One region of the Variovorax ureilyticus genome, then DNA from elsewhere that is predicted to be linked to it. Evidence: riboswitches for the same ligand, from Rfam matches in the RefSeq annotation. Region 1 holds a riboswitch; the other holds the start of a gene.

Region 1 (7,638 bases):
TTTCTTCTTCTGCGCCTCGCTGCCGTTGCGGTGGATCTGGTTCACGCACAGGTTGGAGTGCGCGCCGTACGAGAGGCCGACCGACGCCGAGGCGCGCGAGACTTCCTCCATCGCCACGATGTGCGCGAGGTAGCCGAGCTCGGTGCCGCCGTATTCCTCGCTCACGGTCATGCCGTGCAGGCCGAGGTCGCCGAGCTTCTTCCACAGGTCGTGCGGGAACAGGTTGTCGCGGTCGATGGCGGCCGCGCGCGGCGCGATTTCCTCGGCGGCGAAGTGCTGGATGGCATCGCGCAGCGAATCGATGGTGTCGCCCAGGTCGAAGTTCAGGCCGGGATCGTGCATAGGGTTGTCTCCTGTGGGGTCGGCGGCGCGCGACAAGTCACGCGCGGAAAAGTTGCAGCTTACGCCGTGTGCCGTTGCAATTGGCGCCACAATGGTTGCAAATCGCGCCACTCTCTGACGCCCGCTCATGTCCTCGTCCCCCCTCCGCAGCAGCCGCCGCGCGGCCACGCCGATGGCCTTCGTCAAAGCCATCACGCTGGGCTATGAGCGCTACGGCATGGACCCGTCGGCCGCCTTGGCGGAGGCACAGATCGCGCCGCATGAGGTGGAAAACCCCGACGCCCGGGTGACGGCGGCGCAGTTCGAGGTGCTGTCGGGCTTCGCGATGCAGGAGCTCGACGACGAGGCGCTCGGCTGGTTCTCGCGCCGCCTGCCCTGGGGCACCTACGGGATGCTCTGCCGCGCATCGCTCGGCGCGCCCGACCTCGGCGTGGCGATCAAGCGCTGGTGCCGCCACCACCGCCTGCTCACGGACGACATCGCGCTCGACCTGTCGACGGCCGGCGGCACGGCGACCGTGGCGATCACCGAACGCCGCGACCTCGGCCCGTTCCGCGAGTTCTGCCTGGTCACCAGCCTCCGGTTCCTGCACGGCTACGCCAGCTGGGCGATCGATTCGCGCGTGTCGCTGAGCGCGGCCGCCTTCCCCTACGCGCCGCCGCGCCACCGCGACGCCTATCCGCTGATGTTCGGCGGCGAACTGCGCTTCGGCGTCGAGCGCGCCAGCTACAGCTTCGACGAGCGTTACCTCGCGATGCCCCTGCTGCGAGACGAGCGCGCGCTGCGGACGATGCTCCGGCGCGCCCTGCCGCTGACGGTGCTGCAATACCGGCGCGACCGGCTGCTGGGCCAGCGCGTGCGCGAACTGCTGCGCACCCGGGGCCCGGAGGCCGGCAACGCCGAATCGATCGCGGCGCTGCTGAACCTCTCCAGCCGCACCCTGCACCGCCAGTTGCAGGAAGAAGGCATCTCGCTCCAGGCGCTGAAGGACGAGGTGCGCCACGAACTCGCCGCCGAACAACTCCGCCGCACCGAACGGCCGATCAAGCAGATCGCGCTGGCGGTGGGTTTTCGCAACGAAAAGAGCTTTTCGCGGGCGTTCCGTGCCTGGAGCGGGCTGACGCCCGGGGCGTTCAGGCAGCGGGGACTGCTCCAGCGCAGCGCCGTTTGAGCGAACTTCTCCTACACGCCAAGTCCGGCTTTCCTCAGTTAATCCGTGAACAATTCCGCGACGGAAGCGCTCCAGGAGTGCCTCCGAGCCCGGCAGCTCATCAGTACGGCCCTAGTATTACGAAATGCAACAAATTCCCGACACCGACAGCAGCGATTTCGCCGATCTGATGGATTTCATCGCCACGTCGGGACGCACGCGCAACGGGGCTTTCGTGAACGAGAACGCCGACCAACTGGTCATGAACATGTGGGCGGGCCGTGCGCAGGCCATGACCCAGTCGCTGGTCGCCGTGGCCAAGGCCGCCTCCGCGCTCGGCAACCGCTGATACTTTTCCCCTCCCGGGCGGTCCTGCTCCCGCCCGCGCGTCTCAATCGTCTTTCACCCCCAGCGACCGTCTCAGCGCCTGGAAATCGGCGGAGCGCCGCATCGCGCTGCGGCCGGCGGCGATCAGGCGGGTGACCTCCTCGTCGCTGATGGAAAACGCGGTCGGCACTTGTAACAAGCGCAGCCGCAATTCGCCATCCGCCGCATCCCGCAGGTTGGCCTGCACCACGTGGATTTCCGCGTCGGGCGCGAAGGCATCGGCGCCGGCGCTCCGGCGGCGCAGGTCTTCTCGCCACTGCCGAGCGGTATCCAGAAGGAACTCCTGCGTCTCCAGCGTGGCGCGCGCCCCGGCGCCGAAAAGCAGCGTGTCCGTCACCTGGCGCATGCCGGGCACCCGGTCGCTCTGGTCGACGTTGTTGGCCGGGTCGCGCGCCGAATTCACGCTGATCACCACCAGTTTCCGCACGCTGCCCGGCGGGATGCCGACCTCCTCGAAGCTCTCGCGAAGCCCACCGCCGAGCAGCGCCCGGTCGAGCAGCCGCCGCACGGCGAGGTTGTCCGCGACTCCGCCGTCGACCAGGTGGATGAAGGGCCGCGCTTCGGCGTCGAGATAGCTGTTCGCCTGCATGCGGAACATGCGCGCGCGGTAGTTCGCGCCGCCGACGGTGGCCAGGCGCGGCGTGATGCCCCGGTCGCGGCACTCCTGGGAGTGGTTCTTGAGCGTCATCGGGCTCAGGAGCACCGGCACCGCCGACGAAGCCGCGACCGCGAAGGACAGCGGCACGCTCTGCAGGTCGGAGCAGATCAGCTCGAACTGGTCCTGCGTGAATTCGAAGGGAGTTCCGAGCGACATGTCCGTCGCCGCGATCACCAGTTGCGGGTGCCGCGGATCGTTCTCGATGTCGCCGTAGGTCTTGCCCTGGTAGATCTCGTCGAGCCGCCGGGCCAGCAGATGCGAGCGGCCGTACCAGGGCGAACTCAGGTCGTGCAGGCTGCTCGGCCGCAGCGCCTGCAGGATCAGGCTGTTCTGGAAGTTCTGGCGCAGGAAGATGGTTTCGAAATTCGGCAGGCCCTCGGCGCCGAAAGCCGCGTAGTAGGCCGCCAGGATGCTCCCGCCCGAGACACCGCTGATGACGTCGGTCGCGTTGAGCAGGTCGGTCTCGCGGCCGTTCCACTGGAACCTGGTGTCGCGCAGTTCCTCGAGCACGCCAAAGCCGAAAGCCGCCGCGCGCGCACCGCCGCCGGACAGCGTGACCGCCACCAGGATGGTCGGATCGCGCTGCGCGGTCGCGATGACGATCGATCGCGGGGGCGGATTCTCAGGCAGCGGGTCGTTGATCCACGGCCGCAGCGACGAGCAGGCCGAAAGGCATGCCGCGATCAGGAGAGGCCAGAACGCGCGCAGGCCCCGCATAAGTGCTCAGGCTGGGACGAGACGCCAATCGGCAAGCAGCCCGGGAAGCTGCGCCATGTCCGTGAACACATGCGCTGCGCCGACTGCGCGCAGCGCCTCGGGCCCGCTGTGGCCCAGCTCGCTCGGGCTGTAGCCGAAGACGGTCGCACCGGCCGCAACCCCGGCGCTGGCACCGGTGACCGTGTCCTCGACCACCGCGCAGCGCGCCGGATCGACGCCGAGCGCCTCCGCCGCCGCGAGGTACACGTCGGGCGCCGGCTTGGAGCGCGGCATCTCGTGCCCGCTGAAGACCCGGCCCTTGAAGCAGTCGAGGATGCCGATCTTGTCGAGCTGCAGTTCGACCTTGAAGCGATCTGCGCCCGATGCGCAGGCGATGCGGCCTTCGAGCGCCGCATGCAGCGCCCGCACGGCGGTTGCAGCGCCCGGAATGGCCACGAGTTCGCGCTCCAGCGCGACGTTGCGCCGCTCACGGAAGCCGACGAGCCACTGCGGCGTGAGCCTGAAGCCGGTTCGCGCCTCGATCAGCGTCGCCTCGTCCTTGACCGCCTTGCCGGTGAAGATGCGCATGCATTCATCGACGGTCAACGCCCAGCCCAGTTCGCCGAGCATTTCTGCCAGGACGCGATTGGTGATGGGTTCGGAGTCGACGAGGACGCCGTCGCAATCAAAAAGGACGGCATCGAAAGGAAAGGCACTCATGGCGCCGATCCTATCAACGAAGCCCTTTCAGCTCCATGTCAGACGACGGGCTTGACCGGGATGTAGATCTCGCCGCCGCCCGCCTTGAATTCGGCGGACTTGCCGGCCATGCCCGCCTCGACGGCGGCGCCTTCGTCGAGGCCCTTCTGCGCCGCGTACTCGCGCACTTCCTGCGTGATCTTCATCGAGCAGAACTTCGGCCCGCACATCGAGCAGAAGTGCGCGACCTTGCTGCTGTCCTTGGGCAGCGTCTCGTCGTGGAATTCGCGCGCGGTGTCGGGGTCGAGGCCCAGGTTGAACTGGTCCTGCCAGCGGAAGTCGAAGCGCGCCTGCGAGAGCGCGTCGTCGCGCGCCCGCGCACCGGGGTGCCCCTTGGCGACGTCCGCCGCATGCGCCGCGATCTTGTACGCGATGATCCCCTGCTTCACATCGTCGCGGTCCGGCAGGCCCAGGTGCTCCTTCGGCGTGACGTAGCACAGCATCGCGGTGCCGAACCAGCCGATCATCGCGGCGCCGATCGCGCTGGCGATGTGGTCGTAGCCCGGCGCGATGTCGATGGTCAGCGGGCCGAGCGTGTAGAAGGGCGCCTCGTGGCAGTGCTTGAGCTGCTCGTCCATGTTGGCCTGGATCAGGTGCATCGGCACATGGCCCGGGCCTTCGATCATGGTCTGCACATCGTGCTTCCACGCGATCTGCGTGAGCTCGCCGAGCGTGCGCAGCTCGGCGAACTGGGCCTCGTCGTTGGCATCCGAGGCGCAGCCGGGCCGCAGGCCGTCGCCGAGCGAGAAGCTCACGTCGTAGGCCTTCATGATCTCGCAGATGTCCTCGAAGTGCGTGTAGAGGAAGCTCTCCTTGTGATGGGCGATGCACCACTTGGCCATGATCGAGCCGCCGCGCGAGACGATGCCGGTGCGGCGGTTGGCCGTGAGGTGGATGAACGGCAGCCGCAGCCCCGCGTGGATGGTGAAGTAGTCGACGCCCTGCTCCGCCTGCTCGATCAGCGTGTCGCGGTAGATCTCCCAGGTGAGGTCCTCGGCGATGCCGCCCACCTTCTCGAGCGCCTGGTAGATCGGCACCGTGCCGATCGGCACCGGGCTGTTGCGCACGATCCAGTCGCGCGTGGTGTGGATGTTGCGGCCGGTGGAAAGGTCCATCACGTTGTCGGCGCCCCAGCGGATCGCCCACACGAGCTTCTCCACCTCTTCCTCGATGCTCGAGGTCACGGCCGAGTTGCCGATGTTGGCGTTGATCTTGACCTTGAAGTTGCGGCCGATCGCCATCGGTTCGACTTCCGGGTGGTTGATGTTGGCCGGGATGATCGCGCGGCCGCGCGCCACTTCGTCGCGCACGAATTCGGGCGTGATGATCTTCGGGATGCTCGCGCCCATCGGGTTGCCGGCGAGGCGCTTCTCGCGCGCCGCATCGGCCATGTACTCGGCCATCCATTCGCGGCGGCCGTTCTCGCGCAGCGCGACGTATTCCATCTCGGGCGTGACGATGCCGCGGCGCGCGTAGTGCATCTGCGTGACGTTGGCGCCGGCCTTCGCGCGGCGCGGCGTGCGCTGCAGGCTCGCGGCGCCGGCGCGCAGCTCGGCGATGCGCTGGGCATCGCGGTCGGCGTGCGTCGCGCCGTCGTCGATGGCCTTGTGGATGCGGCCTTCGTAGCTCTCGGTGTCGCCGCGCTCGGCGATCCACGCTTCGCGCACGCCCGGCAGGCCGCGCCGCACGTCGATCTCGACCGAAGGATCGGTGTACGGGCCGGAGGTGTCGTAGAGCGACACGCACTCGCCGTTGGTCAAGAGCACGTCGCGCACCGGCACCCGCAGGTCGGGCCGGCTGCCGGTGATGGCGCTCTTGGTAGAAGCGGGGAAAGGCTCACGCGTCAGCGTGAGGAGGGAGGCGAACTTGTCGACTGCATTCATGCGGGGCACTCCAGGTTGGGTTCAACGGGGTGCTCCGCAATCGCTCCAGGGATGGATGCCGGCCTTGGATGATGGGCCTTGGGCATCGCGGGAGTTGCAGCTCTTCTTACGCTGGCATGAACCAGATCAAGTTCGCGGGTTCGGCCTCTGGCCATCTCAGCGCGCCTCATTGCGCGCACCCCGGAGCGGGGCCGATTCTAGGCGCTGGCTGCGCGGGGGAGCAAGCGACGCGCGATGGAGTCAGCCGTGGGTCAGCCGGCGACCAGCCTGCAATCAGGTGGCGATCATGCGGGAGTGGCGACGGCCATCGGCGCGGCGGCCGGCGCTTCGACGGCGGTCTCGGCCATCCATGCATCGATGCCGCCCGCCAGCACGCGGACGCGAGGCACGCCCGCGGCGATGAAGAGACGCGCCGCCGCAATGGCACCGCCGTCCTCCGGGCAATCGCAGTACACGACCAGTTCCCGCCCATCCGCAAAACCGTCGATGCGCGACGGAATGTGCTTGAGCGACACGCCGATCGCCCCCGGAATGGCTCGGCCGTCCAGAAGGCGTGCCTCGTTGGAACGCACGTCGATCACCGTCACGTCCGTGCCCGCCGAGAGTGCTGCGCGCAAGGCGCCCACTTCGATGCGATCGACGTCATCCGCCTGCAGCGCAACCCGGCGTTGCCAGTAGCGCCACGCGACGAAGACGCCGAGAAGCACGGCGATCACCGCCGCGGCGGTCACGCCCACGCTGGAGAGCACCGCCAGCACATCCTGGATCGCCGCATGAAACACGCGCCCGACGAGCAGGAAGCCCAGGGTCCAGATCAGCGCGGCCAGCGTCTCGTAGGACAGGAAGCGCGCGTTCGACATGCCCAGCGCACCCGCCATCGGCGGCGCCACCACCGACACGCCCGGCACGAACTTGGCCGCGATCAGCGACAGGCCGCCCCAGCGGCCGATGATGTTCTCGCTGCGCTTGACGCACGAATCCGCCGACAGCGAGATCCGGCACAGCAGGCGCATCACGCGATAACCCCAGCGCCGCCCGGCAACGAACCATGCCCCGTCGCCCAGGATGTTGCCCAGGAGCGCCGCCAGCGTGACCGCGACGAACGAAACCTCGCCGTCGACCGTCAATCCACCGGCCACCACGAGAAAAGGAACGGCCGGCACCGGCGCACCCAGCCGCGCCGCCAGCGTGGCGACGAACACCAGGACCGAACCCTGGCTGGCGAGTAGTGCAACGAAGTCGTTCATTTCCGGAACCTGGAGGTGAGGGTGGATGGATGCCTGGCTATTCCTTGGGTTGCGTCGCCGCTTCCTGGGTCGAAGGTCCGCCGTGCAGTTCAACGTCGGTGAAATAGGCGATGCCGTGGCCGTGCGTGTTGTCCGAGTCCGCCGAGATCGCGATCGCCACGATGTCCGGCACTGTATCGCCGGCCTCGTCAGCGAAGGCGCGCTTGTAGTCCGCGAGCAGATTGCGGCGCTCCGCGACCCAGGTGCCGGGCTTGGAGGCCGGGCCGGACTCGAGAACGAACATCCGCACGCGCTTCGTGAAGGCATTCGCGAACGCCGTGCCCTTGGCTTCCTTGGCGTCCCAGACGTAGCAGAGCGCTTCGCTCGGCACGTCTTCGCCGGTGGCCTTGCGCGCCAGCGCAAGGCGTGTGCGCTCGCTTACCGGCAGCTTGTCGGTCGGGAAGTCGAAGAACACGCAGACCTTGGCCGCGCCGTCGTCGCCGGAGCGCGTGCGCAGATCGGCGCCCTCCACGAATT
Region 2 (7,638 bases), on a different contig from region 1:
GACGGCGAAGTCGTGAAGCGCGAACTGCTGCCGCAGACGCGCCGCCATACCCTGCTGTGCCATCTGCTGCGCGTGCAGTCGATCGTGTTCGCGGTCAACAAGCTCGACGCGATCGACGACGCCGAACTCGCGTTCGAGCGCATTTCCGCTGCGCTCGCGAACTTCGCCGAAGCCGCGGGCGTGCAGGTCGCCGCGACCGTGCCGATCTCGGCGCTCAAGGGCTGGAACGTGGCTTCCCGACACGCCAACTGGGCAGGCTACGAAGGCCCGAGCCTGCTCGAACTGCTCGAATCGCTGCCGGTCACCGCGCAGGACGAGGCCGTTCCCTTTGCCTTCCCGGTCCAGTGGGTCGAGAAGTTCTCGGCATCGGCCGATACCTCGCGCGGCCGCCGCGTGTTCTGGGGCCGCGTCGCCAGCGGCCACGTCGAGCCCGGCCAGCGCATCACGGTGCTGCCCGGCAATCAGACCGCCACCGTCGCGCAGGTGCTGAGCCACACCCGCCAGCCCAAGACCGTGCATGCGGGCCACAGCGCCGGCATCGTGCTCGATCGCGAACTCGATGTGTCACGCGGCGACTGGCTGCTGGAACCGGGCGCGTTCGAGCCGCAGCGCGAGATCACCGCGACCATCGCATGGCTCGACGACGAGCCGCTGGTGGCGGGCCGCGTCTACTGGGCGCTGCAGGGTCATCGCTGGGTGAAGGCCAAGGTCGCGCGCATCGTCGACCGGGTCAACATCACCACGCTCGAATCCGAGCCGGCAGACCAGCTCGAAGCCAATGCGATCGGCGACGTGGTGCTCAGCCTGCAGCAGCCGCTCGCGGTGCTGCCGTTCACGCAATCGCGTGCGCTGGGCTCGCTGATCCTGGTCGATACCGCCTCGCACCGGACCTCCGCAGCCGTGCTCGTGCAGCCCTCTGTCACAAACGCCTAAAATTCGGGGTTTTCCCGATCACACACTCGTCCAGCTCACCATGACCCACGTCGTCTCCGAAGCCTGCATCCGCTGCAAATACACCGACTGCGTCGACGTATGCCCGGTCGATTGCTTCCGCGAGGGGCCGAACATGCTGGTGATCGACCCGGACGAATGCATCGATTGCGCCGTCTGCATCCCCGAATGCCCGGTCAACGCGATCTACGCCGAGGAAGACCTCCCGGCCGACCAGCTCGCCTTCATCAAGCTCAACGCCGAGTTGGCCCTGGCCGACGGCTGGAAGAGCATCACCAAGCGCAAGCCGGCGCTGCCCGACGCTGAAGAGTGGAAGGACAAGACCGGCAAGATCTCGGAGCTGGTGCGCTGAGCACGGCACCCGCCCCGATCGAAACCGACGCGCTGATCATCGGCGCCGGACCGGTCGGGCTGTTCCAGGCCTTCCAGCTGGGCCTGCTCGAAGTTTCCTGTCACATCGTCGACGCACTGCCCCGCGCTGGCGGCCAGTGCGTCGAGCTGTATGGCGACAAGCCGATCTACGACATTCCCGGCACGCCGAAGACCACCGGGCGCGGCCTGGTGGAATCGCTGCTGGAGCAGGTCGCACCTTTCAAGCCCCGGTTCCACCTCGGCGAGCAGATCGAAACGCTCGCGCGGCAGGATGACGGACGGATTCTGCTGGCGACCCATCGCGGCAAGCGCTTTCTGGCCAGGACGGTTTTCATCGCGGCCGGGGTCGGCGCCTTCGTACCCAAGCGGATCGCTGTCGAGGGCATCGAGCGGCTGGAGGGCACGAAGCTCTTCTACCACCCCGACAGTGAAGCGCTCGGCCGCTTCACCGGGCAGACGGTCGTGGTCAACGGCGGCGACGAAGCAGCGGTCGAAACCGCACTGGCGCTCGCGTCCGTTGCGAAGCAGGTCACGCTCGTCCACCGGCGCGATGTCTTCCAGGGCGACGAGGCCACCGTCGCCATGCTGCGTCGGCGCGTCGCGGAGGGCTCGATCCGGCTTGCCATCGGCCAGCCTTCCGCCGTCGACGATGCGGGCTTGAAGCTCATCACGCCGGAGGCACAGAACCTCTTCCTACCTTTCGACGCGATCGTCGGGTGCCTCGGCATCTCCCCCCGCCTCGGACCGATCGCCCACTGGGGCCTCGAACTGGTCCGCAAGCAGATCCCCGTCGACACCGAGAAGTACGAGACGCGCGAACGCGGCATCTTCGCGATCGGCGATATCAACACCTACCCGGGCAAGAAGAAGCTGATCGTCTGCGGCTTCCACGAGGCCACGCTGGCCGCTTGGGGCGCGACGGCGATTGTCTTTCCCGACAAATCGATTCCGCTGCAGTACACGACTACGAGCACCCGCCTGCACGAGCTGCTCGGCGTGAAGCACTGACCGCCGCCCTCGCGTACGCGCCGCGCCACGGGCCTACAATCCATCCTGCTTCGCCAGACTGAAGCAACGCTAGGGGTGCCGGCCCATCGTTCATCGATGAGTCGGCTGAGAGAGTCCCTTTGAACCTGACTGAGGTAATCCTCGCGCAGGGAAGCTGGTCCGGCGGCCGCACGTTTTCTCGCGTGCCGGATCCGTCGCCGTGGCCTCGCCCACCTGCCAAACAATTTGCACTGGAGCAAATGGATGGCAAACACCGACAACACCGAGGCGCCCTTGGGCGCCAATGAAGCGCTCACGCCGCTTCGCGAAGCCGGACGCGTTTTCCGGTGGCACGACCACATGGCGCTCTGGTTCAGCCTGGGGGTCGGCCTGCTGGTCATGCAGGTCGGCGCCTTCCTCGTACCGGCGGTCGGCACACGCGATGCCGCGGTGGCGATCGTGCTGGGCTCGTGCATCGGCGCGGGCCTGCTGGCCTGGACCGCCCGCATCGGCTGCGAGAGCGGCCTCGCCAGCGCAGGGCTCATGCATGCCACCTACGGCAGCGCATTCGCCCGACTGCCGGTGATCCTGAACATCGTCCAGCTGATCGGCTGGACCACCTTCGAGATCGTCATCATGCGCGAAGGCACACAGGCCATCGGCAAGCAGGCGTTCGGCTGGTCGCTGGACGGCAGCATCGGCACGGTGATCACCACGCTGGTCTGGGGTGCGGTGCTGCTGGCCCTTCTCGCCGGCTCGATGGTGAAGCTCGTGCGGCGCTTCGTCAGCCGGTTCGGGCTGCCGCTCGTGATCCTGTCGCTGGTGTGGCTGAGCTGGCAGTTCGCTGCGCGCCTCCATGCAAAGGGGCTCGAAGCGTTCTGGTCACGCCCCGGCGATGGAAGCATGGGCATGTTCGGCGCACTGGACCTGGTGATCGCGATGCCCGTCTCGTGGCTGCCGCTCGTTGCCGACTACGCCCGCCACGGCAAACGCAGCAGGAGCGGTCTGGGTGGCGCGTTCGGCGGCACCTGGCTCGGCTATGCCGTCGCGAACGTCTGGTGCTATGCGCTCGGCGTGATGGTCGTCAGCGTGGCGGAACCGGGCACCGACATGCTCGCTGCCCTGTTGCTCGCGCAGGGCGGGCTGGTGGCGTTGGGGTTGATCCTGGTCGACGAGCTAGACAATGCCTACGGCGATGTCTACTCGGGCTCCGTCTCTTCGCACAGCCTGTTCCCGCAATGGAGCATCCGCCGCTGGGGACTGATGCTCGCCGCGATGTGCATCGCCCTCGCGCTGGTGCTCCCGATGCACTCGCTGGAGCCGTTCCTGCTGCTGTTGAGCTCGGTCTTCGTGCCACTCTACGGCGTGATCCTCGGGCGGCTGGGCGTCAGCGTCAGCGTCAATGCGATCGATGCGCGGCGCGTGGACATCGCCGCGGCAGCCATCTGGATCGGCGGTATCGCGATCTACCACTCGTGCGCCGCGTGGGTGCCTCAGTGGGGTTCCGCGCTGCCGACCCTCGCGGTCACCTTCGTGCTGGCCTGGGTCACGCGCCCGTCGCCGGCAGGCGGAACGTCGGCACTGGCGCAAACCCGTGGTTGAGGGGGCCATGTCCGCTTCCAACTTTCACGTCCGCGCCCGCCGCCATCGCGGCAACGACGTAGTTGCGCGCGCGCTCGACCGCCTGTGCGAGGTCGTAGCCGAGCGCCAGGTGCGACGCAATGGCAGACGACAGCGTGCACCCGGTGCCGTGCAGATTGCGGCTCACGATGCGCGTCGAAGCCAGCTGCAGGCGGTCCCCATTGGATTGCGCGAGCAGATCGACCACGTCCTCCCCAGGCAGATGACCGCCCTTGAGAAGAACCGCGCTGGCGCCCAGGGCAAGCAGCTCGCTCGCCGCGTCGTCCAGTGCGTCGACGCTGTCGATCGCATGGCCGATCAGCAGCGCGGCCTCGTCCAGATTGGGCGTGACCACCATCGCGCGTGGGAACAGCTCGCGCACCAGCACCTGCACCGTTTCGGCGGCGATGAGCCGGTCGCCGCTCGTGGCGACCATCACGGGATCCAGAACCACGTTGGGCAGCTTGTAGTGGTCGATTGCCCAGGCGACGACTTCGACGACTTCGGGCGCGTGCAGCATGCCGAGCTTGACCGCGTCCACGCCGATGTCCTCGACGACGGCCTGGATCTGCGCCTTGAGGAACTCGGGAGGGACGCCGTGGATGCCCGAGACACCCAGCGTGTTCTGCGCGGTCAGCGCCGTGATGGCGGTCATGCCGTAGCAGCCAAGGGCCGCAAAGGTCTTGAGGTCCGCCTGGATGCCGGCGCCGCCGCCGCTGTCGGAGCCCGCGATCGAGAGCACACGGGCGTAGCGGGAGAATGCATGGGTCATGATGAAAATTATCGGCCACGCCGTACGTGTCGCGTGAGGGATCGATGACCAGCCGTATCGAATTTCCTTTCCGCCATGCCGCGATCCTTGGTGCCGGCCTCATGGGGCGTCTTCTCGCACTGACGCTGGCTCAGGCCGGCTGCAAGGTGGATCTCTACGAAGCCGGCGGCCCGGACGCGAACGGTGCGGCGGCCCGCGTGGCTGCCGCGATGCTGGCGCCCTTGGCCGAGTCCGCCGTGGCGCCGCCTTCGGTCGTCCGGATGGGGCACTACGCGCTTTCGCGCTGGCCCGCGCTGATCGCGTCGCTCGACAGGCCCGTGTTCTTTCAACGCGAAGGCACGCTGGTGCTCTGGCATCGTCAGGACGCTTCCGAAGCGGCACGGCTGGCCCGTGTGCTGACGGGAACGAACGATGCCGTCCCCGAACTGCCGGCCATGCAGAAGCTGGATGCGGCCGCCATCGATGCCCTGGAACCATCGCTCGGCCGTCGGTTCGCGCAAGGACTGCTGCTGCCGGACGAAGGCCAGCTCGACAACCGCGAGCTGCTCGCAGCGCTTCTCGCCACGCTGCAGGCCATGCCGCAGGTCCGCCTGCACTGGGATTCGCCGCGCACGCTCGATGAGTTCAGGCCAGGCGAGGCCGGGCAGCCCGACCGCGTTATCGACTGCCGCGGCCTCGGCGCGCGCCCTGAATGGAGCGCCCTGCGTGGGGTGCGCGGCGAAGTGATCCGCGTGCATGCGCCGGAGGTCACGCTGCATCGGCCCACGCGGCTGGTGCATCCGCGCTATCCGCTCTACATCGCGCCGAAGCCCGGCAGCGTGTTCGTGATCGGCGCCACCGAGATCGAATCGGACGACATGTCGCCCGCGAGCGTGCGTTCGACGCTCGAACTCCTGAGTGCTGCGTACGCAGTGCACAGCGGTTTTGCCGAAGCGCGCATCATCGAGATCGCGACGCAGTGCCGCCCCACCCTGCCCGACAACCTGCCTGCCGTGCGGCAGCCCCGGCCCGGCGTCATGCAGATCAACGGCCTCTACAGGCACGGCTTCATGATCGCGCCGGCGGTGCTCGACGTGGCGGTGGAACTGCTCGCGACCGGGCATTCATCCCTCGCGAGCCGATTCGACCTGGCGTCCGGCCTGGAAGAAATCCTCCCATGAACATCCTGATCAACGACATTCCTCACACGCTGCCGCCGGAAGCGAAGCTCGCCGATGCGCTGCGCCTCATCAATGCCACGCCGCCGTTCGCCGCGGCGGTGAATCGCCAGTTCGTGCCCCGCTCCCACTATGAATCGCATGCGCTGCAGACTGACGATCGCATCGAAGTCATCCGACCGGTCACCGGGGGCTGAGAAGAACCATGACACATCCAAACGACAGCGACACGCTCGTTCTCTACGGACAGCGCTTTCAAAGCCGCCTTCTGCTCGGCACGGCGCGCTACCCCTCGCCCGATGTTCTCGAGGCCGCGGTACGGCGCGCCAAGCCCGCGATGCTGACCGCGTCATTGCGCAGGCAGACCGCAACGCCGAACGGGCCGGGCACCGACAACGGCTTCTGGGAGCTGATGAAGCGCCTCGATGTGCCGATGCTTCCCAACACCGCCGGCTGCCACAGCGTGCAGGAAGTGATCGCCACTGCGCAGATGGCGCGCGAGCTTTTCGAGACGCCGTGGATCAAGCTCGAACTGATCGGCGACGACTACACCCTGCAGCCGGACACCCTGAACCTCGTCGATGCCGCCTCGCGACTGATCCGCGACGGCTTTCAGGTGCTGCCCTATTGCACCGAAGACCTCGTGCTGTGCCAGCGGCTGGTCGACGTCGGCTGCCAGGCGGTGATGCCGTGGGCAGCGCCGATCGGCACCGGGCGCGGACCCGTCAATCCCTACGCATTGCAGGTGCTGCGCGAACGTCTCGATGTTCCGCTGCTCGTCGATGCCGGGCTGGGCCTGCCCTCTCACGCATGCCAGGTCATGGAGTGGGGATTCGACGGCGTGCTGCTCAATACCGCGGTGGCACTGGCGCAGGACCCGGTCGCCATGGCAGGCGCGTTCGCGGATGCCGTGCAGGCCGGCCGCGGGGCGCACCTCGCGGGCGCCATGGCCGCGCAGGAGTCCGCACAGCCGAGCACCCCCGTGCTGGGCACGCCGTTCTGGCATCACGCTTCCACGCAATGAACACATCGAACGCGATGACTGAACTTGACACACCCGACGTGATTGCGCGATCCATCGTCGCGGCACACGCCTCGCGCTTCGGCGAGTTCGCCGGCGACGCTGCCTCTTTCTCGTCGGAAGATCCCATCTATCGCGGCGCCAAGCAGGCATGCACCACACTCGGATTCATCGACATCGATGCCGAATGCCTCGCGCGGGCCTGGCAGGCACAGACCCAACGCGCTGGAAGGTTCGACGCTAACGCATGGCCCGAACATCCAGCCGACTTCGGCATGCGGCCGTTTCCTCCGGGAGTTCGGGAAGACGCATTCCCACCCTGCCCGGAGAAGCTCGGTCTCTATGCGGTGCTGCCGGATGCGCAGTGGGTCGGTCGCATGGCGCGCGCGGGCGTTCCCACCGTTCAGCTGCGTTTCAAGTCGAGCGATGACCAGGCGATTGCGCGCGAAGTGAGCGCGGCAGTCCGGGCGGTCCAGGGCACCGGCAGCCTGCTCTTCATCAACGATCACTGGCGTGCGGCCATCGAGGCGCAAGCCTACGGCTTGCACCTCGGGCAGGAAGACCTCGATGCGCTGACACCCGAGGCCCTGAAGACCATCCGCGCCTCCGGCATCCGCCTCGGCGTGAGCACGCACGGCTACGCGGAAATGGTCCGCGCCGACGCGGTGAGCCCGAGCTACATCGCGATGGGTGCGATCTATCCCACCACGCTCAAGCAGATGGCCACCGCGCCGCAAGGCGTTGCGCGGCTCGCAGCC

The links. A riboswitch is a leader RNA that binds a small molecule or an ion and turns the genes downstream of it on or off. The one in region 1 is predicted to bind thiamine pyrophosphate.
Region 2: another riboswitch for thiamine pyrophosphate. It lies ahead of WKW77_RS00405 (purine-cytosine permease family protein); the one in region 1 lies ahead of thiC (phosphomethylpyrimidine synthase ThiC).

The regions. Positions count from the first base shown of each region.
Region 1 covers NZ_JBBKZU010000009.1:51,239-58,876, reverse strand. The annotation lists gene WKW77_RS20525 (isovaleryl-CoA dehydrogenase) at 1-342, opposite strand, end outside; gene WKW77_RS20520 (AraC family transcriptional regulator) at 470-1,513, shown strand; gene WKW77_RS20515 (hypothetical protein) at 1,638-1,841, shown strand; gene WKW77_RS20510 (patatin-like phospholipase family protein) at 1,884-3,254, opposite strand; gene WKW77_RS20505 (HAD family hydrolase) at 3,261-3,953, opposite strand; gene thiC (phosphomethylpyrimidine synthase ThiC) at 3,992-5,875, opposite strand; TPP riboswitch at 5,962-6,068, opposite strand; gene WKW77_RS20495 (VTT domain-containing protein) at 6,160-7,122, opposite strand; gene WKW77_RS20490 (DUF3047 domain-containing protein) at 7,160-7,638, opposite strand, start outside.
Region 2 covers NZ_JBBKZU010000001.1:71,078-78,715, reverse strand. The annotation lists gene WKW77_RS00420 (sulfate adenylyltransferase subunit 1) at 1-933, shown strand, start outside; gene fdxA (ferredoxin FdxA) at 974-1,303, shown strand; gene WKW77_RS00410 (NAD(P)/FAD-dependent oxidoreductase) at 1,261-2,331, shown strand; TPP riboswitch at 2,393-2,500, shown strand; gene WKW77_RS00405 (purine-cytosine permease family protein) at 2,575-3,912, shown strand; gene thiD (bifunctional hydroxymethylpyrimidine kinase/phosphomethylpyrimidine kinase) at 3,857-4,702, opposite strand; gene WKW77_RS00395 (FAD-dependent oxidoreductase) at 4,747-5,862, shown strand; gene thiS (sulfur carrier protein ThiS) at 5,859-6,056, shown strand; gene WKW77_RS00385 (thiazole synthase) at 6,065-6,883, shown strand; gene WKW77_RS00380 (thiamine phosphate synthase) at 6,898-7,638, shown strand, end outside.